Regions from separate parts of the Arthrobacter dokdonensis genome, predicted to be linked through region 2. Evidence: riboswitches for the same ligand, from Rfam matches in the RefSeq annotation. Region 2 holds a riboswitch; the other holds the start of a gene.
The links. Region 2 has a riboswitch for cyclic di-AMP ahead of DMB86_RS05450 (NlpC/P60 family protein). Riboswitches for the same ligand answer to the same signal wherever they lie in the genome.
Positions count from the first base shown of each region.

Region 1: another riboswitch for cyclic di-AMP. It lies ahead of DMB86_RS04545 (aggregation-promoting factor C-terminal-like domain-containing protein); the one in region 2 lies ahead of DMB86_RS05450 (NlpC/P60 family protein).

Region 1 covers NZ_CP029642.1:987,814-998,951, reverse strand. Annotated here, with positions in the region: gene DMB86_RS04555 (MFS transporter) at 15-1,280, opposite strand; gene DMB86_RS04550 (MarR family winged helix-turn-helix transcriptional regulator) at 1,277-1,846, opposite strand; cyclic di-AMP (ydaO/yuaA leader) riboswitch at 2,040-2,225, shown strand; gene DMB86_RS04545 (aggregation-promoting factor C-terminal-like domain-containing protein) at 2,232-2,951, shown strand; gene upp (uracil phosphoribosyltransferase) at 3,069-3,707, opposite strand; gene tadA (tRNA adenosine(34) deaminase TadA) at 3,739-4,224, shown strand; gene DMB86_RS04530 (DNA glycosylase AlkZ-like family protein) at 4,225-5,412, opposite strand; tRNA gene DMB86_RS04525 (tRNA-Ser) at 5,495-5,584, shown strand; gene DMB86_RS20860 (hypothetical protein) at 5,646-6,083, opposite strand; gene DMB86_RS04510 (response regulator transcription factor) at 6,405-7,142, shown strand; gene DMB86_RS04505 (sensor histidine kinase) at 7,133-8,779, shown strand; gene DMB86_RS04500 (hypothetical protein) at 8,812-9,456, shown strand; gene DMB86_RS04495 (YcnI family copper-binding membrane protein) at 9,529-10,263, shown strand; gene DMB86_RS04490 (DUF4232 domain-containing protein) at 10,443-11,138, shown strand, end outside.
Region 2 covers NZ_CP029642.1:1,221,315-1,232,452, reverse strand. Annotated here, with positions in the region: gene DMB86_RS05470 (alpha/beta hydrolase family protein) at 1-684, opposite strand, end outside; gene DMB86_RS05465 (molybdopterin molybdotransferase MoeA) at 675-1,973, opposite strand; gene DMB86_RS05460 (DUF6457 domain-containing protein) at 1,983-2,264, opposite strand; gene mobA (molybdenum cofactor guanylyltransferase) at 2,301-2,933, opposite strand; gene DMB86_RS05450 (NlpC/P60 family protein) at 3,183-3,980, opposite strand; cyclic di-AMP (ydaO/yuaA leader) riboswitch at 3,984-4,159, opposite strand; gene DMB86_RS05445 (M23 family metallopeptidase) at 4,318-5,040, opposite strand; cyclic di-AMP (ydaO/yuaA leader) riboswitch at 5,130-5,343, opposite strand; gene DMB86_RS05440 (metal-dependent transcriptional regulator) at 5,547-6,242, opposite strand; gene serC (phosphoserine transaminase) at 6,507-7,634, shown strand; gene DMB86_RS05430 (nuclear transport factor 2 family protein) at 7,671-8,072, opposite strand; gene DMB86_RS05425 (DUF3027 domain-containing protein) at 8,228-8,848, opposite strand; gene DMB86_RS05420 (cold-shock protein) at 8,860-9,240, opposite strand; gene DMB86_RS05415 (hypothetical protein) at 9,440-9,679, shown strand; gene DMB86_RS21445 (helicase-associated domain-containing protein) at 9,715-11,138, shown strand, end outside.

The DNA of each region.
Region 1 (11,138 bases), 230 kb from region 2:
CCCGGCAGCCCGGCCTACCGGTGCAGCGCCTGGGCCACCGCGAACGGCCGCAACGAACGCACTTGGTCGCGGAGCCGGACGTGGTTCCGGCGGTTCATCATGACCAGCGCCACCAGCCCGGAGGCAATCGCCACCACGGCGCCGATCCACAGGGACCAGCGCGCGCCGAACGCGGTGGCAATCCAGCCCACCAGGGGCGCGCCGATCGGGGTCCCGCCCTGCAGCACCACCATGTAGACGGCCAGCACGCGCCCGCGCATGGCGGAGTCGGTGGTCAGCTGGACAGTGGTGTTGCACGCATTCATGAAGGTCAGGGATGCCAGCCCCACCGGCACCAGCGCCAGCGCATACAGGGCATAGCTGGGCATGAACGCTGCGACGGCAACGGTGACGCCAAAGGCCAGTGCCCCGCCCACAATGTAGAGCATCCTCATCTTCTTGCGGCGCGCGGCCAGCAGGGCCGCCGCAAGCGTTCCGACGGCCATGACGGAACCCAGGAGGCCGTATTCGCCCGGGCCGAGGTGGAAGATGGTGGTCGCCATGAGCGCGTTGGTGATCTGGAAATTCATGCCGAAGGTTCCCACCATGAACACCAGACCCATGATCATCATCAGGTCCGGGCGCTGGCGGATGTAGCGGAACCCTTCACGGATCTGGCCCTTGCCGGGGGGGACGCGCACCACGGGCTGCAGTTCCGAGACCCGCATGCGCCAGAGCGAAAAGATCACGGCGGCAAAGCTGGCGGCATTGATAAGGAAGGCCGGGCCCGTGCCGAACAGGGCAATCACCAGGCCGGCCACGCCGGGGCCTGCCAGCCGTGCCAAGTTAAAGGACGCGCTGTTAAGTGCGACGGCGTTGGGCACGTCCTCCTTGGCGACGACTTCGGAGACGAACGCCTGCCGCGACGGCGCGTCGAACGCGCTGGCAACACCGAGCAGGAGGGCCAAAACGTAGACGTGCCACAGCTCCACGGTCCGCGTGACCACCAGCAGTCCCAGCACAAGGGCACACAGGCCCATGGCGGTCTGGGTGCACAGCAGCAGCTTGCGCTTGTTGACGCGGTCGCCCAGCAGGCCGGCAAAGGGGCCGAGGAAGACGATGGGCAGGAACTGCAGGCCTGTGGTGATGCCGGCGGCCGTTCCGGAGTTGTGGGTCAATATGGTCAGGACCAGCCAGTCCTGGGCCACGCGCTGCATCCAGGTGCCGATGTTGGACACCAGCGCCCCCGTCACCCAGAGACGGTAGTTGAACACCTTCAGCGCGCGGAACATGGAATTCATTTGGCGCTCATCTCCTGCAGTATCCGGGCCGCCTCGTGGAGGGTGGCCCGCTCCGCCGGGGACAGGCCCGCGACGCGCTTCGCCAGCCACTGCGTCCGGCGGGACCGGGCCCGCTGCAGGACGGCGGTGCCGGCCCCGGTCACGTGGACAAGCACCTGCCGCCGGTCCTGCGGGTTCTCCCCGCGGGTGACATAACCGGCTGCCTCGAGCCCGTTGACGATCCGGGTCATCGACGGAGCCTGGACCTGTTCGCGCTCGGCCAACTCCCCGACGGTCAGGGGCCCGTTGAGGATGCCCGCCAGGACCGAATATTGGCCAGGGCTGATGTCTCGGGAGGCGGCTTCGGCGCGCAGCCGCCGGGAAGTCCGCATGATGGCCACGCGCAGCTCGGCGGCGAGTGGGGCCGCCCCGGCCGGACGCCTGGCCGCGGCAACCTTCCTCTGTGCCGCCGGGGTGCCGGCCGCCACGTCCGCAGCACCGTGGCCCCCAGCCGCTCGGTCCGCGGCAACGGAAGGCTGGTCCGATGCTGTGATTCGAGGCACAGTGCCGACAGGGGTTTGAGTCATCTTTTGTATCAACCTGGGTCCACTAGGTTACGTATGGTCTGTCATTTAGCATAGGTCATTAGCATTGCTAAGTAAATGTTGCCTTGCCCACGGTCGTTACCAAAATGTGACAAGGGTGTCCGGCTTCTGTAGCGTGGGGTGAGTGCCCGCTGAGCCACCCACGGTTCCTGGGCACAAATGGACGGTTCGCCGAGCTCTGCCGCCGCCCATTTCCCGTTCACTCATGTGGCAGAGACGGGGGACCCAATCTTTGCGGGCCTCCTACCCATGGAAGCCCTTGGGGTTAAGCCGAAAGTCCGTGCAGCAGCTGCTGCCCGCCGCCCGGCCGGATGCTCCCATCCGTTCCCGACAGCTCACCTCGCAGGCGTGGAGAGGCCCTACCCTTATGTCTTCAGCACCACAGCACGGCCGGCGCCGTGCCGAACCCGCACGCAAGCAGTCCCGCCGCGAGACCCTCAAGCAGGAGGCCTCGGCAGCGAAAACCGGTGGGCCCGCACGCCGCATGGCCGTTGTGGCCGTCGCCGCGGCGTTGCTGGCCGGCGGAGGGCTGGCCCAGGCGGCCACCAACAATGTGCCCGGCGGCCTTGCGGCGGCGAGCCTGGTTTCGGGCGCGACGGCCTCGCCGTCGGCCGTTTCCGCCCCGTCGGACATAGCTGTCAGCTTTTCCCACATCGACGTCAGCTCCGTGGCCAAGGCGAAGGCCAAGGCCCCTGCCGTCAAGAGCGAAGCGGACTCCGTCACTCCTGTAGCCAAGCCCGCCGCGGCGCCCGCCAAGCCTGCGGCGCCGGCGCTTGTGGACGATCCCGCGGGCGCGCAGGCGTATGCCGCGGGCCTGCTCAGCGCGAAGGGCTGGGGCGGAGACCAGATGGGCTGCCTGAACCGCCTGTGGACGCAGGAGTCCAGCTGGCTGACGTCGGCGGAAAACGCCTCGAGCGGCGCCTACGGCATCGCCCAGTCGCTGCCGGCCGAAAAGATGGCCAGCACCGGCGCCGACTACCGCACCAACTACAAGACGCAGATCCGCTGGGGACTGACATACATTGAGGGCCGTTACGGCACGCCCTGCGGCGCGTGGGCCCAGGAAGTCGCCGCCGGCTGGTACTGACCGGCACGGGGCTTAACCAACTGTGACGCGGTGGTTGCTGAAAATCCACGGATTATCAGCAACCACCGCGTCACAGTTTTAACCGGCGGCATCGTTACGGCACGCCAGACACGTCCGTCAGTCGACGACCCCGTAGAGGCGGTCGCCGGCGTCGCCTAGGCCTGGCACGATGTAGGACTTCTCATTCAGGCCCTCGTCAATCGAGGCAAGGACCACGTGGACGTTGTCGCGGTCGCCGTGGGCGGCTTCGAGGCGGGCCAGGCCCTCCGGCGCGGCGAGCAGGCAGATGCAGGTGATGTCCGCGGCGCCCCGGTCAAAGAGGAACTTAAACGCCTCAATCAGCGTCCCGCCCGTGGCCAGCATGGGATCCAGCACATACACCTGACGGCCGGTCAGGTCCTCGGGCAACCGCTCGGCGTAGGTGATGGCCTCGAGGGTTTCCTCGTTGCGGGCCATGCCCAGGAAACCGACCTCGGCGGTGGGAAGCAGGCGCGTCATGCCCTCAAGCATGCCCAACCCGGCGCGCAGGATCGGCACCACCAGTGGCGTGGGCTTAACCAGGCCGGTGCCGACCGTGGACGTTACGGGCGTTTCAATGTTGACCGGCTCCACGCGCACTTCGCGGGTTGCCTCGTAGGCCAGCAGGGTCACGAGCTCCTCGGTGAGCAGGCGGAAGATGGGGGACGGGGTGTTCTTGTCCCGCAGGACGGTCAACTTGTGGGCAATCAGCGGATGATCCGCAACCAGTACGCGCATAGATAAAAGCTACCATTGAGCCGTGTCCCCCATGTCTAAATCGCACCCAATCGAGACCCCCGCCACGGCCCTGCATGCCGGGTGGATGGGCGTCGCCCTGGGGGAGGCACGCCGCGCCCTGGAAACGGGGGACGTGCCCATCGGCGCCGTCGTCCTGGGGCCCGACGGCGGCCTGCTGGGGGTGGGGCGCAACGAGCGTGAGGCGCATGGGGACCCCACGGCGCACGCCGAGATGGTGGCCATCCGGGAAGCCGCGCAGCGACTGGGCGGGTGGCGGCTGGAGGGATGCACGCTGGTGGTCACGCTTGAACCGTGCACCATGTGCGCCGGAGCCGTCCTCCTGGCACGGTTGCCGAAGGTGGTTTTCGGTGCTTGGGATGAGAAGGCCGGGGCCGCCGGCTCCGTGTTCGACGTCCTCCGCGAGCGCCGCCTCAACCACTGGGTGGAAGTGTTTCCCGGCGTGCGCCAGAACGAATGCGCGGCGCTGCTGAGGGACTTCTTCGCCACCCACCGCTGACTAACTGTCGGCGTTGTTCAGCGCGTCGATCCGCTTTTGCCTGCTCGACGGCGAGTCCAGGCTGAAGCTGCGGAAGTCGCCCAGGTCGTCGCGGATAAATGCCTGCACCTCCTTGATCCTGTGCGTCACGGCGTTCGTGGGCGCGTTGAAGAGCCAGTGGGCGATGCGTTCCTCGCCGGGATCGTACTGCCACAGGCCGATGATCCGGCCGCGGTCCACGATCGGGTGGTCCGGAAGGTCCGCCTGCAGCGCCAGCCGGGTGCTGCCGAGCTGGCGCCCCTGGTCCTCCTCGGCAAAGTGGTCCGCGGCGTTGCGCCGGAGCAGGAACAGCGAATCACTGCCAGCGAGGAGCTGCACCTGCTCCTCGCGCGGGGCGGTGAAGTTCTCCCGCGCGTCGGCATCCGCGGGCAGCATCCACAGCCCGTCCAGTTCCACGGCCCCGGCCGCGGCGAGCGCCGACTTGGTCTGTGCAACGGTGAACGCCGTGAACCATTGGGTCTGCTTCAGCGCGGCTCCGCCGGTCCAGCCGAGGTAGCGCTCCATGAGCCTGGTGCGCGTCTGCTCCGGCGTCAGCGGTGCCGCCTCCAGGCCCCAGGCAGTGTACGCGTAGCGCTGCTGGTCCAGCCGGCCGTTGACGGGGACGCGCCGGATGCGCCCATCCGCCTGCAGCAGCCCCAGCACGGTGGGCAGCGTGGTGGAGGCGCCTTTCTTCCTGCCGGCCTCGCCTAGGCTCCGCACGGCATCACCCAGCCGGTCCTTGAGCTCCTTGGGGTCCATGGCGCTCCGCCCGTCCGCCCCAGGCGCGACGCCGGAGCCGAGGACCCCGAGCACGGCCACTTCCAGCGCGGCCAGTTCCGCGCGCGGCACCTCCAGCTTGTCCATGAGCTTGGACTGCGCCTCCGCGGCGTCCCGTCCCAGGGCAAGCGCCCACGCGAAGTCGTCCGCGCCCAGCACATAGGTGCAGCCGCGCGCCGTCGGCAGTTCATGGATGCGCAGGGCGGCGACGTCGGCGTCGGCCTGTTCACGCCGGATGCCGGCCCTCGAGAAGAGGGTCAGGTACGGGTTGGCGCCGCCCACGGAGCGCGCCCAGCCCGCGTTGCCAAGGACCTGGCCGGCGTCCCGGTCCGCGAGTGATCCGTCCAAGCCCTGTTTGTGCCAGCTCCAGGCACACTGCGTTCCACTGTCCATGCCCTTATCCTGCCGCATTCGCGTGCTGGCGGCGCTGCGCATTTTTGAACTGACCGCTCCAACCGGTAGTATCTTCCGAGTTGGTGACGTGTCCGAGCGGCCGAAGGTGCAACACTCGAAATGTTGTTCAGGTGAGAGCCTGACGTGGGTTCAAATCCCACCGTCACCGCCAAGGAAAAGGCGTCCACATCGTTGATTTGACAGCGAAGTGGGCGCCTTTTGGCTTTGTAGTTTCAGTCCTGTGAGCGCACTTTGGGCGCAACGTACTGTGATGCGGCGTCGTTGAGCGCGACCGCGACGGCGTCGAGGCCGTCCGGGACCTCATCACGCGCTGTGCGCCCTTGCGCCCAGGCCGACAGCGCAGCACCGAACGCTTCAGGACGGATCAGGTTCTCGCGCCCAGCACGCGCAAAGGCCGCCGCAATCTCCTCGGTGGCCAACCGCACCGGCACGGCCTGCGACGCCGCTGCGCCTCTGGCAGGACGCCCCATCCGGGTCTTCAGTCCTTCCACGTTGTACCCGGCCCTGGCTTCCTCGACCCATCGGTCAATCTCGGCCTCCGTCACCGCCCGTGCAACGTCCTGCTCTGCGGCTAGTCTGACGAAGTGGATCTTGAGAACCTCGTCGAGACGATCCGGCAAAAACACCGCCAGGAAATCTCCGCCCTTCATCACGACTTGTTCAGCGGGAATGGCACATTCTCCGTGGCGGCCCTGGACTCGACCAACCGGAAGTTGCCCGGCGTCGGCCCCGTCCCTTCATTGGTGGACAGGTTCGCGAAACTGACCCTCGTGGCGGACATGGCTTCATTGGCGTTCCTGGAACAGGACCCGAGCCTGGAGGGCAGGGTCGTGACCCTGTCCTTGGCGAGGCGCCTCACGCATACCGTCAAGGCCCCCTGTCGGACGGGGCGGGACGGCCGAACGCATCCACACAGAAAACTCCCAGCAGTCTTCCAGTCACAGTCGGGAAGAACGTCGGAGAATTGAGGCATGTCCCTCCCAATCCATGCCAACGGCCCCGACAAGCTGACCCGCCCCGGCGGCGAACCCATCCGCGCGCTGGTGGTCGACGACGAGCCGTCGCTGGCCGACCTGATGCGCATGGGCCTTGAGCTGGCAGGATGGGACATCGCCGTGGCGCACGACGGCCAGCAGGCCCTCAAGACGGCCCGCTCCTTCCACCCGGACGTCCTGGTCCTCGATGTCATGATGCCCGGCATGGACGGCGTGGAACTGCTGGGCCGCATGCGCACCATCTACCCTGACATCCCGGCCCTGTTCCTCACCGCCAAGGACGCCGTCGCGGACAAGCTCACGGGACTGCACGCCGGCGGCGACGACTACGTGACCAAGCCGTTCAGCATGGAGGAGGTGCTGCTGCGCCTGCACCGCATCGTCCAGCGGGCCGGCGTCACCGCCGTCGACACGGCAGAGCTGCGCGTGGGCGACCTGGTGCTCAACCGGGACACCCGCGAAGTATCCCGTGCCGGCACGGAAATTTCACTCACCAGCACCGAATTTGAGCTGCTCCAGTTCCTCATGGAAAACCCCCGCCACGTCCTCAGCAAGACGCGCATCCTGGACAGGGTCTGGGATTACGACTTCGGCGGGCAGAGCAACATCGTGGAACTGTACATCTCCTACCTGCGCAAGAAGATCGACGCGGACCGTGAACCGATGATCCACACCGTCCGCGGCGCCGGCTACGTGGTCAAGCCATGCACCTGATCCCCAGCCGCACGGCCCTGCGCTCCGCCGCCGCCCACCTGGCCCGGCCGGGCCGGTGGCACCTGCGCACCCGCCTGGTGGCCGTCATGCTGGCCCTCCTCACCGTGATCTGCGTCCTGGTCGGCATGATCAGCTACAGCGCCATGAGCATGTCCCTGAACAGCCAGGTCGACTCGCAGCTGGCGCAGGCCGCCTCACGCTCCCACGACTTCAACCTGTCCGCCCCGTCCGGGCCTGCCAGCGGCAGGCCCGACCCCCTCAACGCCCGCGGCACCGGCGCCGGACAGCTCAACGCCATCATCAGCGGCGGATACCTGGTCACCGGCGGCGTGCTCTCCCCCACCGGCGCCAGGCAGCAGCTCACGAGTAATGACGCGCAACTGCTGGCCGGCCTGCCCACCGCGGGGACGATGGCCGACGAGTCCCTCTCCATCGGCAACTACCGGCTTCAGGCAGTCGCGCTCCCCAACGGCGGCGTCCTGATCACCGGACTGCCGCTGGGCGCCGTCGAACGTACCCTGGCGAAACTGGTGCTGACCATCGTGCTGGTCTCCCTGGCCGGCCTGATCCTCCTTGGCCTCGCCGGCACCATGATCATCCGCCGCAGCATGGCGCCGCTGGAGAAGCTCTCCGCGGTCGCCACCAGGGTGGCGCATCTGCCGCTCGACGCCGGAGAGGTCGCCCTCAGCGTCAGGGTGCCGGACAGTGCGGCGAACCCCGGGACCGAAGTGGGCAATGTGGGGCACGCGTTCAACGCGATGCTGGAGAATGTCTCCCACGCATTGCAGGCCCGCCAGCGCAGCGAGACCAAGGTGCGCCGCTTCGTGGCCGACGCCAGCCACGAACTGCGCACGCCGCTGACCGCCATCCGCGGATACTCCGAGCTGCTGCAGATGACCGAGTCGCTGACCCCGGACGGCAAAACCTCGCTGGGCCGGGTCACTGCCCAGTCGCTGCGCATGGGCCGGCTCGTGGAGGACCTGCTCACGCTCGCCCGGCTGGACGAGGGCCAGCCGCTGGCCCTGCGCACGGCCGACGTCACCCCCATCGCCATGGACGCCGTCAGCGACGTCCGGGTGGGCGCAACGGACCACCACTGGAAGATCGACGTCCCGGACTCCCCGGTCCAGGCCAAGTGCGACGACGGCCAGCTGAAGCAGGTGATGCTGAACCTGCTCTCCAACGCGGCCAAGCACACCCCGCCCGGGACCACGGTGTCCACGCGCGTCAGCCAGGACGCGGACGGAGCGGCGGTGATCACCGTGACCGACGACGGCGCCGGCATCGCCCCCGCCTTCCAGGACGTCATCTTTGACAGGTTTTCCCGTGCCGACACGGCCAGGACCGGGACGCAGGGCAGCACCGGACTGGGTCTGAGCATCGTCGCCGCCATCATGAACGCGCACCACGGCACCGTGAACCTGGCCAGCACGCCCGGCGAAACCACCTTCACGCTGCGGCTGCCGCCCATCCCCGCCGGGCAGGCCACGGGCCCGCTGCCCGCCGTTTCGCCCGCCAAGGAAGTGCCGCCGGCCAAGGACGTGCCGCCGTCGCAGCCGGAATCTACACAGCCGGTGCAGCCGGCCGCATTGCCGGCCACGTCACGGCAAATTCCTGATTGGCTCCTTCCTCGATAAACTGGCGGCTCCGGTTGGTCGAAGGGAGCGGGATGCATCGTCGCACAAACACCCCATTCCGCCTGCTCCGCACCGGACTTCTTGGCGCCACCGCGTTTGGCCTGGCGGCCGGCGCCCACATGCTCGCCGGCGGGACGCTGCCCGGTCCCGGCATCATGACGGCGCTGCTGTCACTGCACGTGCTTTGCTTCACTGCGGCCACCGCCATCCACCTTGGGCTGCCCGCCATGACGGTCCTGCTCGGCGCCAGCCAGCTGGTGCTCCACAAGGCCTTTGACGTCTTGTCCGCTGTCGTCCCGGCGGTTCCCATGGCGCCGGGCATGGGCCACCCGATGTCCATGGCTGGGCAGTCGGCCGCCATGGTCCACGCCGCCGGCGCCAGGGGTGCCGGCGTGGACTCCATGATCCAGGCCGATGCGATGTCCGGCTGGATGGTGCCCGCCCACATCGCCGCCACCCTTCTCACGGCGGTGCTGCTGGCTCAGGGGGAAAGCGCCTTGTGGGCCCTCGCCAGCTGGCTGCGCCCGCTCTGCGGCCCGGCCGCCGTCGTGCGCCCGCTGACCGCCCGGCAGGCGATTCCCAAGGTCCTCCCGGCCCCGCTTCCGCGCCTGCCCTGGCGCAATCTCCGGCCGGACACGCGCCGCGGCCCTCCGCCCCTGGCGGTTGTTTTCGCCTGACACCCTTCGAAAAATCGCGGGGTGTTCCCTCCCGTCATTTTGCGTCGTCCGGCGCGCCCGAAAGGTTTTTTCATGCATTTTTCCCGCACCTTCAAGTCCACGGTCGCACTCGGCGCCACGGCCGGCCTCATGGCCCTGGGGCTCGGCACCGCGTCGGCCCACGTTGAGGCCACGCCCACAGAGACGGCCGCCGGCTCATACTCGCTCGTGACATTCTCCGTGGGACACGGCTGCAAGGGCTCGCCCACCACCAGCGTGAAAATCACGCTGCCGGAAGAGCTGAATTCCGTCACGCCGACGGTCAACCCGAACTGGACCATCAGCGAGTCCACCGAAAAGTTCACCACGCCCAAGACGCTGGCGGACGGCAGCAAGATCACCGCGCGGACCAGCGCCGTCACCTACACGGCCCAAACACCCCTCGACCCCCACCAGCGCGACACGTTCACCCTGTCCCTGAAGGTGCCGAACACGGCGGGGAAGACCCTGTACTTCCCGGCGCTGCAGACCTGCGAAAAGGGCTCCACCGACTGGAAGGACGTCCCCGCTGCCGGGGCGGCCGAGGACAGTGTCTCCAACCCCGCGCCGTCGCTGACGGTCACGGCAGCCACCGCGGCCTCAGGTCACGGCTCGCACGGGACGACGGCGGACGGCAGCTCAAGTAACACCGCGTCGGCCGACATTGGGTCCGCCGGGAACGGCGGCGCCGCCTGGCCGGCCTGGCTCGGTCTCGGTGCCGGACTGGCCGGGCTGGTGCTCGGCGGCGTCGCATTCCTGCGCACCAGCCGCAGGCCCAGCGCGAAATAGCCGGACCGCACCCTTCCGCCGAGGCAGCGGGCAACGTCGAGACTCGTCCACATGGCGGTCTCGACTGGCCCCCGCTGCCTCGGCAGATTCGACGCCGAAGCGGCGGTTCCCGACACTAAACCCGCACCTTGGCGGCGGGGCCGTTTGACTCACGCGGGCAGGGGCGCAAAAGTTGAGCAATGACGTCAGTAGAGAAGCAGTCCCGCGGCCAGACCCCCCGCCGCCACAGCACCACATCAAGGGCGGCCTTCCGCCGCCGCACCGGCGCCGTCATCGGTCTGGCGGCCGTTCTGGGACTGGCGCTGGCCGGCTGCGGGACGCCAAACGGCGGAACCACCACCACGACCGCGGCCGCCACGACCGCAGCCGCCACACCCGCGGCGACGACAGCGGAAGCGTCACCGGCCGCGACGGCCGGGAACACGGCGTCGTCCATGGAAAGCATGGCGCCGGCCCAGGCAGCCACCACGCCGGCGCATGGCGCGTCGCCAGCCCTGTGCACGGCGGCATCCCTGAAGGGGTCGGTGGACGACACCGGCGGCGGCGCGGCGGGGCACATCTACATGAAACTGACCCTGACCAACAAGTCCTCCTCCACATGCATCCTTAACGGCTACCCCGGCGTGTCGCTCGTCAAGGCCGGCACCACCAAGGCCATCGGCGCCCCCGCGGACCGCGACGCCACGGCCCCTTCGAAGGGCCCCATCACGCTCACCCCGGGCAAGGGTGCCACGGCCGTCCTGGCGTACACCCAGGCAGGGAATTACCCGCAGTGCACGCGCGTCCAGGCCGACGACATCATGGTCTACCCGCCCAGCGCCTACGACGAGCTGGTGATCCCCCACCCGCTCACGGCCTGCAGCAACACCGACATC
Region 2 (11,138 bases):
GATGGTGGCATAGGAGTCGTCGGTCGGCGCCAGGGCCAGGATGGGTGCGGTGACGGCTGCCTGGTGCGCCCGGAGGGCGGTGCGCAGGGAACCGGCGGCAGCCGTCGTGAAGTCCTTGCGGCTGCGGGCCCAGTCCAGCGCCACGCCGGCCGGAAGGTCTTCCATCAGGCCCAGGCGCTTCGCCGGAAAGTAGCCAAAGACGCCCACCAGCGGCAGTGTCAGCAGGGCGCGGCCCCAGTGCGCCAGCTGGTTCCCCGGGCGGAGGTCGCGCCAGTAGGCGTGCTGCGCGCCCACCGTCAGGATCCGGCCGAGGCCCGCGGCATGCTCCGCCAGTCCGACGCCGTAGCCGCCAAAACTGTGGCCCACCAAGTGCACGGGCAGCCCGTCCCCTTGTTGCAGCGCCCAGGCCAGCACGGCGTCGATGTCCAGCGAACCCCACTCAAACCAGCGGACGCGCTGGCCACGGAGCGGGCCGCCGCGGGATCCCCCGATCCCCCGATAGTCGAAGGAGACCGCGGCGAAGCCGTTCTCGGACAAAAACGCCGCGTAGCGGTGGTAGTAGGCGGCCCTGACGGCCGTGGCGCTGGCAATGACCACGGTCCCCCGTTTTTCCACGCCTTCGGGCACCCCGAATACCTGGCCGGCCAGCACACGGCCGTCCGAACAGGTGAACGTCAGGTCCACGGCAGCCGGAATGCGGTGAGGGCCTCCCCCATTTTGGCGCCGTGCGGCGGCACCACCATGACGCCGTCGGCCGCCGCCAGTCCCCGCATCATGGCGGAGTCGGTGTTGGCACACGGCGACGCAAGTCCGTAGAGCAGTCGGTACGGCATGAGCCGGGTGGGCCCGTGATACTCCTTGATGGGCGATCCGCAGGCTACCTCGAACGTGGCGGGCAGAGGTGCGGCGCCCAGTCTGGCCAGCAGCGGAGCGCCGATGGTGAGCAGGGCAATCATGGCGGCCAGCGGGTTGCCCGGCAGTCCTACCAGGAAGCGGCCGTCCGGAAACTCCGCCAGCAGGCTCGGATGCCCAGGACGCATGGCGACGCCGTCGATATGGAAGGTGCCGCCCATCCGTGCGATGGCCGGCCGGAGGAAGTCCGCGCTGGAGCGCCCCGTGGCCCCCGTGGTGATGACGACGTCGGCCGGGTTGCCTTCCGTGTCGGCCAGCGCCTCGAGCGTGGCCTCCAAATTGTCCGCGGCGCGGCGCAGCCCCACGACCGTGCCGCCCAGAAGTTCGACGACGCCGCCCAGCTGCGGGGTAAAGGCGTCCCGGACGTGGCCGGGCGTGGGAAGTCCGGACTGAACCACCTCGTCGCCGGTCAGCACCAGCTGCACGGCCGGACGTCCCAGCACGGACACGTCGTCCAGTCCACCCAGCGCCGCCAGCGACAGGTGCGCGGGATTCAGCGTGACACCGGCTTTCACCAGGAGCTCACCCTCCGCCGCCTCCTGTCCGGCGGGACGGATGTGCTGGCCGTTTTTTGGTTCGCCCGGACGGGCGGCGCCGCCGCGCACCAGGACGGGCAGGCCGTCGTCGTCCGTGGAGAGCAGCCCGGCTTCACTGCGCAGGACGGACTTGGCGCCTTGCGGGAGCAGGCCGCCGGTGACGATCGGTACGGCCTGTCCGGGCGAGAGGCGGCGGCCGGGCTCGGTCAGGATCCACGGCGGGCTGCCCGCGACCGCCCAGCCGTCCATGGCGGACGAGGCGTAGTGCGGCATCGGATGAAGGGCGACGATGTCGGCCGCCAGCTTACGGCCGGCCGCCCGTTCCAGGGGGATTTCATGGGCGGGCAACGGTTCAGCGACGTTGTAGGCGGCCGCCCGGGCCTCCTCCCAGGTGTGCGGCAGGGTGCGGGGCTCCGCTGCGGGTGCTGCCGGCCCGGGCGTTTCCGGCGCGTGGGCGGACGAAGTCTGCTGGTCCGGCGTTTCCGGCGCGTGGGCGGATCGCACCGGGTGGGTGTTGGCTGGCACCTGCCCCCCCTATTCGGCGGAAGCGGGCGCTTCGGCTGCGGCCAGCTTCTTGGCCAGCCCCAGTGCAGCGGCCATTGCCGGAGCGGAACCGGCCTGTCCCGAACCCGCGGCCAGACCCGCGGCCAGTCCCGCCACGAAGGTGGTCAGAGGGGCGGCCGGGCGCACCACCGAATGGGCTGCCACCCCCGCGAGGTTCAAGACGGCGTGGACATCCACTTCAATGTCGGCAATCTCAAAGGCCGCCATCAGCTTTGCCAGCCATGCGTCCAAAACCTCGTCGTTGTTGTCCATGTCCTGCCCCTTCCCGTCCCGGTCGTCCGGGCCGGCTCAAACCGGGGCGTCGATTCCGTACAAGCGGGCGTCGTCCCAGGTGTCGATGTCCGCCGCCAGTCCCGCCGGCACGGCACATTCCTTGGTGTTCACACTAGCAACCAAGGAGAAGACTGAAGCATTCTCCAGCTGGTGAGCCGTCCGGGCCGCCTCCACGGCCGCCCGCAGCGGCGCCAGCGGGTAGATCGCCGCCAGCGGCTGGCGGCGCCCGCTGTCCACGGCCATGACGCCTTCGTCGTCGCCGCAGCCGGCCACGGCGTCGGCCAGCAGCGGCACGAGCCGGCCCGCCTCCGGCATGTCGCACGCCAGGACCAGCACCCTGCCTTCGACGCCGTCCAGCACCGCCAGCCCGGCCGCAAGGCCCGCGGCCGGCCCGGAATGTGGCGGGTCCTCCTGCACCAGCTTGAGGCTGCCGGACGGCGCGCCCGGACCCAGCCAGGCTGCCAGCTGCTCCACGGGCCCGACGACGGCGGCCCTCCCGGCTGCGTTGCCGCCCGGCTCAGCCTCGATGGCGTCTTGGGCAGTGCGCACGGCGCGCGCCAGGAGTGTTTCCCCGCCCACCAGCAGCCCTGCCTTCGGCTCTCCGCCCAGACGTCGCGAAAGGCCGCCGGCGAGGATCACGGCCTGCACGGGCCCCTGCTTCCACTGTCCATGCGTCCCATGCTAGCCCGCCCCCGGTGATGCCCGCCCCACCGTGAGGTTGGAGATAACCACCGCACCGCGCCCGAAACGCCATGGCTCCGCGTCCGATGGCGGGTGCTGCCGGGCAAGGTCCGCTTCCCACTGCCGACGTCCACCCGCCACTGCCGACGGAGACAGCACAGGGCCCCGTCCGGTGGACGGGGCCCTGTGCTGCACTGCCGGTTTTTGCCGGTTTGCCTAGTGGCCCATGGCGATGAAGACGGGGGCGGAGCCTCCGACGTCGACCGACCAGACAACAGTGTTGCCGTGGAAGCCGCCGTGAACGGCCTGGCCGTTGCCAATGTAAACGGCGATGTGGGCCATGCCCACGCCACCGTCCGCGTAGTAAATGAGGTCGCCGGGCTGTGCTTCAGCCTGGGAAACCGTGCGGCCCAGGGAGAGGTAGCCTGCCGGCCAGCCGTGGTAGTGGATGCCTGCCGCGGCCAAGGAGTTGGTGACCAGCATGGTGCAGTCCTGGGCAACGCCAAGCTGTGCGAGGGCGGCAGCGGCGATCGTGGCGCCAATGCCGCTCTTTGCCACAGGTGCGGGAGCTGCTTCGGTGGTGGTAACGGTTGCGGCAGGAGCCTGCGCAACCGGGGCAGCCGGTGCGGCAGCGGGCGTCTCGACAACGTTGCTGCTCTGGGCTGCCACGGCAGGAGCCGGTGCTACGACAGGAGCCTCGACGACGGGAGCCGGCGTCGAGGTCACCTTGGGGGTGGCGAAGGAGATCTTCACGGTGGAGGCCGCAGTCACTGCCGAGGCAAGATGCGTGTTCTGGCTGAGCGTGGTTCCACCGTCGGAGGCGCGCTCCACGGTGGGGGTGGCGGCATTGGCTGCAATGCCGGAAGTAAGGACCAGTCCGGAAGCTGCTGCGATTACAGCGGCTTGGCGTCCGACACCGCCGACGTTGGAGCTGACGGCTTTCGTGATGACGGAGATCGGGCTGGTCTTAACAACCTCGGCGCGGTGGCGCCCAAGGGCAGTGTTTGAAGACAAGAAGGATCCTCTCCCAAAGCCTGCGAGGTAAGCTGTCGGATTCGGATGGGAGTCACCCGGCCGCTCCACACTCGGGCAAGGACGTTTTTCCTTGGCGAATGTTTCGCGGCTTCACCCCTAGGACTTCACACGTGAAGCCCGATAATGGTTCCCCCGCCCCTGCCAGACGATTGATACGAACGGACCGTGAGCGGTGGCAGAGCTAGGCAATCCACTCACAGGCGCCAGCTTGATTCGAAGTTGGCGCGGTTATGACGGTACAGCAGTTTTTTTCCAATGTCACGTTCAGGTCACGGTCGTGTCTCTAAGTCGTGACCTGGAACCCCTTGTGGAGGGACTAAAGCCAACCCATCGGGTCGACGGTCTGGTCGTCGACGATGACCTCAAAGTGCAGGTGGCAGCCGGTGGAGGCTCCTGTGGTGCCGCTGAGGGCCACCTGGTCCCCTCGCTGGACCTTCTGGCCGACCTTGACGCCTATCGAGCTCAGGTGGTTGTACGACGTCGACAGGCCGTTGCCGTGGTCGATCACGACACGGTTCCCCCCGCCGTACGGGTGCCATCCGGCAAAGGTGACGGTCCCGCCCGCCGCGGCAAACACGGCGGTGGAGCACTGGATGGCGTAGTCCTGCCCGGTGTGCATTTCACCCATCGCACCCGTCAGCGGGTTGAGGCGGGATCCAAATGGAGAGGTGGGCGTGAGCGTCTTCAGTGGTGCCGACAACGTACCCTTGGCGGCCTGGGGAGTGACGTTGGAAGCCTTGACCTTCAGCGTTTCCTTCAGCTGGCCGTCCGGATTGAGCGCGCTGGCAATCGCCGGGGCGTCAAAGTTGATGGCGACGTCGGACGCCGCCGTGACCACCGTTTCCGCGGCAGCCACGTGGTTGGTGTCAACGCTGGCCAGTGAGACGCCCGTCGCGGAAGGCACGGTGACGGCAAGGGCCAGACCCGTGGCGGCCAGGGCTATTCCCACCTTCTGGCCGGCCCCGTGGGCCAGGCGGGTCCGCATCAGGGTGCCGAGCGTGGCGTGGGGTGCAATGGTGGAACGTTCGGACGCGAGCATTTCGCGGCGCGTTAGCGGGACGGACACTGCTGGCGGGGCTGGCGAAGGAACCGCCCGGCGGCGCCCGTGCTGCTTGACCTCTGACACAAATAACCTCTCTGAGAAGCACCTGCGGAGTTAGCTGTCGGATTCGGATCAGAGAGTGCGGCTTTCGATCCGGCCAGGCCCCGGCACGCATCAGTCCCTGCCATGACAGGGTGCATCGATGAATTGCGAGCGGTGGCTTGGCTTCACCCCAAGGCGGACTGGTCGGTCCGCCGCTTGTGGTTCCCCCGTCCTTGCCTGAAATTGCTCAAACCACCCTCTGGAGGCAAGGCTCGGTGTCAGAGGTCGGTAACGCTTTGGTTACAGCGCCAGGTAGTTACTATACGGTACAAATGGTCACCGTGATAGTTCCGTTACATTCGGCGGCTTGGGCGTCAAGCGCCTTACGCGGATCCGCCCGGACACCAGCGGCAAAAGCGCGGCAAGCGCGCGGTGAACATCGATGAAAGGGCCCGATCCACCTAGTTCATGGCGACAAAAACGTGCGAGGCGACTTCGGGCGGCAGCTCGAGGGCGCCGTCGATGCCGGGGACGCGCACGGAGATGTATTCGCCCACCTGGGCCAGTGAAATGCTGGCTCCTGGACGCAGGCCGCCTTCGTCGAACTGGGTCAGCAGCTCCGGTTCCACCTGAATGCGCTCAGAGAGCCGGTGGATGGTGACGGACTGCTCGGGCGAATAGGTGGACATGGCCTCCACCAAGGTCACCAGGCCGGCGGCAAAAACGGGGGCCACCTTGCCGCCGAGCTCCTCCAGGCCCGGAATGGGGTTGCCGTACGGCGATTCGTCAGGCTTGCCGAGCAGCTCAAACAGCCGCTGCTCCACCCTTTCGCTCATGACGTGCTCCCATCGGCAGGCCTCGTCGTGGACGTAGGCCCAGTCCAGACCGATCACGTCTGCCAGCAGCCGCTCGGCCAGGCGGTGCTTGCGCATGACGCGCGTGGCCTTGTCCCGTCCGGCGGGCGTCAGCTCCAGGTGGCGGTCCCCCGAGACGATGACCAGCCCGTCCCGTTCCATGCGTCCGACGGTTTGGGACACCGTCGGGCCGGAGTGATGCAGGCGTTCGGCGATGCGGGCCCGCAGCGCGACGATGTTCTCTTCCTCAAGCTCCAGGATGGTGCGCAAGTACATTTCCGTCGTGTCAATCAAATCTGTCACGTCAGATTCCTCCTGGGGTTGAGCGAGATTCCGGGCACAGGCCTTTTCCCTCTAACGTTATCCTGCTTAATACAAGGTAGGAAAACCTTCCCTTGTTCCCCCCGCCTGTCACGCAGGATCCCCGGAACGCCGTTCAGGACGCGCCGTCGGCTCCCTTTGTTTCACCATGCGGCCTGCATTTCAGGATGGGCGGCGCCGTGCGGCAGAATTGGCCGCAGGCCCTTGGCGCCTTGACATCCGTCGCTTAAATTTTGGAGCAGACCCGTGAGCGAATCCACGCCCCTCACCATCCCCGCCAACCTGCGCCCGGCCGACGGCCGCTTTGGCGCGGGTCCCTCGAAGGTCCGTCCCGAGCAGGTGTCGGCACTTTCCGCGGCCGGGGCCACCCTGCTGGGAACCTCCCACCGCCAGGCGCCCGTGAAGAACCTGGTGGGCGAGGTCCGCTGCGGCCTGAAGACCTTCTTCAACGCCCCCGACGGCTACGAGGTCATTGTGGGTGTGGGCGGGTCCACGGCATTTTGGGACGTGGCCTCGTTCGGCCTCGTGGAGAAGAAGGCCCAGCATCTCTCCTTTGGCGAGTTTGGCTCCAAGTTTGCCTCGGCCACCAACAACGCGCCGTTCCTGGACGCTTCCTCCATCATCACCTCGGAGCCCGGCACGCGCCCCGAAGCGTCGGCCGAGTCCGGCGTCGATGTCTACGCCTGGCCCCAGAACGAAACGTCCACCGGCGTGGCCGCTCCCGTTAAGCGGGTGGCCGGGGTCGACGACGGGGCGCTCGTCCTGGTTGACGCCACCTCCGCCGCCGGAGGCCTGCACGTGGACGTCACCGAGGCGGACGTCTATTACTTTGCGCCCCAAAAGAATTTTGCGTCCGACGGCGGCCTGTGGCTTGGGCTGTTTTCCCCCGACGCGCTCGAGCGGGCTGCCCGCATAGGCGCCACGGACCGTTGGGTGCCGGACTTCCTGAACCTGACGACCGCCATCGACAACTCGTTGAAGAACCAGACGTACAACACGCCCGCCCTGTCCACGCTCGTGACGCTCAATGAACAGGTCAAGTGGCTCAACGGCAACGGCGGCCTGGAGTTCGCCTCCAAGCGCACCGCCGACTCCGCGGGCCGACTGTATTCCTGGGCCGAGGCGTCCAGTGTCGCCACCCCGTTCGTGTCCAGGCCCGAGGACCGCTCCAACGTGATCGTCACCATCGATTTTGACGAATCGGTGGACGCTGCCGCAGTGGCCAGGGTGCTGCGCGCCAACGGGATCGTGGACACCGAGCCGTACCGCAAGCTCGGCCGCAACCAGCTGCGCATCGCCACGTTCGTGGCCATCGAGCCCGACGACGTCACCGCGCTGACCCAGTGCATCGACTACGTGGTGGAAAACCTCTAGCAGCCGGCTGCGGACGGACGACGGCGGAGGGGCCCGTCAGGCGGGCTCCTCCCAGAAGGCGTCAAGCTGCCCCTGGTCCGAATAATGCCCGCGGACCTCGCGGATCAAGCCACCTTCCACGTGCATCAGCTGGCAGCCGGTGATGTCCAGCACGCGCCCCGCAAGGTTTCCTGTGGCGTGCTGGACAGCCACGATGTAGCGCGATCCCACGGCGACGTCGAGCAGCTCCGCCTTGAAGGTTCCGCCGGAAAGCGGTCCGAGTTTCGCCAGGAACCCGTCACGGATGGCCGGCCACCCCACGTGATCGCCGGCAATGGGGCCATGGCCGGGCAGGTGCCACAACGCGTCGGGGGCGAAACAGGACTCGGCCTTGGCCAGGTCCCGCTCCGCGACAGCCTCATAGAAGCGCCTCACCACATCCACGGCCGCGTCATCCATGCACACAGCATGTTCCCGGGACGCGGATGGTGTCAACAACTCCTTTGGCGGACCGACGCGCGGTGCCGCGTCGGCACGATTACCTTGTCTCGGAACGGGGACGGGAAAAGGTAGGAACGCGGCCACAGGGGAGGTTTCGACCCCGGAAAGGCGGGTCAGTCCTCCGGTGCGTGCACGTCGCCGGCCGGGGACACCGTGTCGGGCCCGGAATCGTCGTCGGCAACACCGCCGTCGTCGGCGGCATCGCCGCCATCTTCGGGCTGCACGCCGACATCTTCGGGGTCCACGCCGGAACCGGCGGGCTCGCCGGCCTTGGCATCCTCGGGGCGGACCCGCTCGGCCCACGGCACCCATGGCGGCGCCAGGATGGAGCCGGTGGTGGGCAGCAGTCCCACCTCGTTGACCGTGGCGTCCTTGGAACGGGAGACGCGGGTCAGGGTGGCGAACCATTGCCAGCCGGCGTAGCCGGGGAGGTGGCATTCAAAAAGGTGCGTGACCGCACGTACGCCCTCGCTGCGCACGGCCGCGTGGGGGCCGATGTCGCCATCGGCGGCGATTTCCCGCACGGCCGATCTGGCGGCGTCAACGGCCGCGGCCAGGATAGCGTCCGGCTTGCCCACCCGCCAGACAGGGACACCGGGGCGCGGCGCAGCAGCTGCCGGGGGCGCAGCAGCTGCCGGCGGCTCAGCAGCTGCCGGCGGCTCAGCAGCTGCCAAGGGCGCCGCGGCGGCCTCGAAGGCTGTCACGGTCGCGGAATCGGTGGGATGTTCGGTCATGGTGGACACCGCTATGCGTCGAAGTTGTCGGCAACCTTGCGCAACGCGGCGGCGATCTTGGCCGCGTCGCCTTCCGGGTACTTGCCGTTGGTCAGGGATCCCACCGAATGTTCCAGCAAGGTCACCAGGTCCTGCACGATCGGGGCGAGGTCGCGGGCGGGCATGCGCTTGGCCTTGGCCACGGACGGGCCGCGGTCCAGGACCTTTGCGGCCATGGCCTGGGCGCCCTTTCGGCCGTCAGCCACGCCGAACTCCATGCGCATTCCGGGCTTGATGTCGCCGGCGTCGGGTGCGAGGGCATTGGCGCGCAGAAAGACTTCCCGACCGTCGTCGGCGGTCAGGATGCCGAAGCCCTTTTCGTTGTCGTACCACTTCACTTTGCCGATCGGCACTTGCTCTACCTCATACGTTTCATCCGTTGGAACCACGCCCGGCGGCTGCACGGTGGTGGGCCGCCGCACCCGCAGGTCCGTGAATTGTGCAGCCGGTACTGACAGCGCCAAGCGTGCTGGTCTAATCCTTTCAAGGTTACCGCGTCCGCGGCCGCGTCCGCGCTTGGTGCCGCCCATGTCCGCTGTTAGCGTTATGCCCATGAGTACCCACAACACGGCGCCGGCGCGCGACGGCCGCGGTTGGCTGGCCTTCAGCCTCGCGGCCTTGCTGCTGGCACTGGCAGGGGTGACCGCACTGGCCATTTTGCTGCTGACCAAGTGGTCCGGCGGCGAGCCGTGGACCGGCTTCACCTGGATTGCCATGCTCTGCCTGCCCGCCGCGTTCGTCATGATGGGGGCGAGCGTCATCCATGCGGTGTCGCGGCGCCGGCGCCTCTAGCCCGCACCTCCCGTTTTCGCGGTAGCGTTGAGCTGATGTCCACCCTGCGGCTCTTGATCTCCGACCTCGCTGCCCGGCCCGATTCCTCGCTGCTGCGGCTGCTTTCGCTGCGCCCGGAGCTGATGCATCCCCCCGCGGCTGACTTCGCCGCCCTCGCGGCCCGCGCCGCCAGCCGCGCCGGATTGGCCCGCGCGCTCGACCGGCTCAACCAGCCGCAGCTGCAGCTTTTGACCGCCCTGGCGGTCGTCGCCGACCCTGAGGTGGGCGCCACAGCGGCGCAGCTTGCCGATGCCGTTGCCGGCGCCGGCCCGCATGACGTGGAGCGGCTCCTGGGCCCGCTGCATGAACTCGCACTGGTGCTCCATGCCCCCCGGGACGCGGACGACGCCGGCCCCCTCCTTTTCCGGCCCGTCACGTCCGTGCGTGAGGTGCTGGGCGCCCACCCTGCCGGGTTGGGCCGCGGCTATGGTGAGCTGGCCGATTCGCTGCCCGGGTGCCGGGAGAGGCTGGCGCAGATAGCCGCCGGCCTGGGGTTGCCCTCCCGGCCGGACCCATCCCGGCCGTACCCTGCAGAGCCGGACCCCGCAGAGCCGGACCCTGCCGGGCCGCGACAGCGCGGGCCGCTCGAAGACGTCCCCGCGCAAGAGCCCGGGGCAGGCGGCCCGCCGGCCGAGCCGGCCGATCCGGCCGCCCTGCTCCACGGCCACATCACGTCCTTCGCCGGACCGGACGAGCTGCTGGCCGGCGCGCCCGAGGGCACAGGGGCCCTGCTCGCCAAATTTGAAGCGGGCCCCATGGGACGGCTGGCCCATGCCCTGCGCGAAGTCGGCGCGGCCGCCGCCCCGGGCGGAGCCGCGGGCCAGGAAGCGCCCGACGGCGGCGGCGCGGCCACGGGCGCCCGGGCCCCTCGCGACGGCGGCGGTGCGGTCAACTGGCTGCTGCGCCGCGGTCTGCTGGTTCCCCTCGACGACGACCACGTGGAGCTGCCCCGTGAAGTGGGACTGCTGCTGCGCCACGGCCACGTCGTCACGGATTTTGCGCCGGCACCCCCTGCCACGCCGGTGGCCGAGGTCCGCACGTCGTTGCGCGACAACGCGGCCACGGGCGCCATCGCCTCGGTGTTGCGCGCCATGGGCGCGCTGCTGGATTCCGTGCAGTCGGCCCCGCTGCCCACGCTGCGCTCCGGCGGCGTGGGCGTACGGGCCGTGCGCGCCGTGGCCAGGGATCTCGGCGTCGACGTGGCACAGTCGTACTTTTACCTGGAACTGGCCGCCATGGCGAAGCTCATCACCCTGGACCCGGACACCTCGATGTGGAAAGCCACAGCCTCGGGCTGGCGGCCGCGCGAACGCCCGGCGCAGTGGCTGTGGCTGGCCTCCGCCTGGCTCGACGCCGGGCGGCTTCCCTCCCTGGTCGGCACCGGCTCCCCCGCCGTCAATGTCCTGGCCGGCGAGGCGAA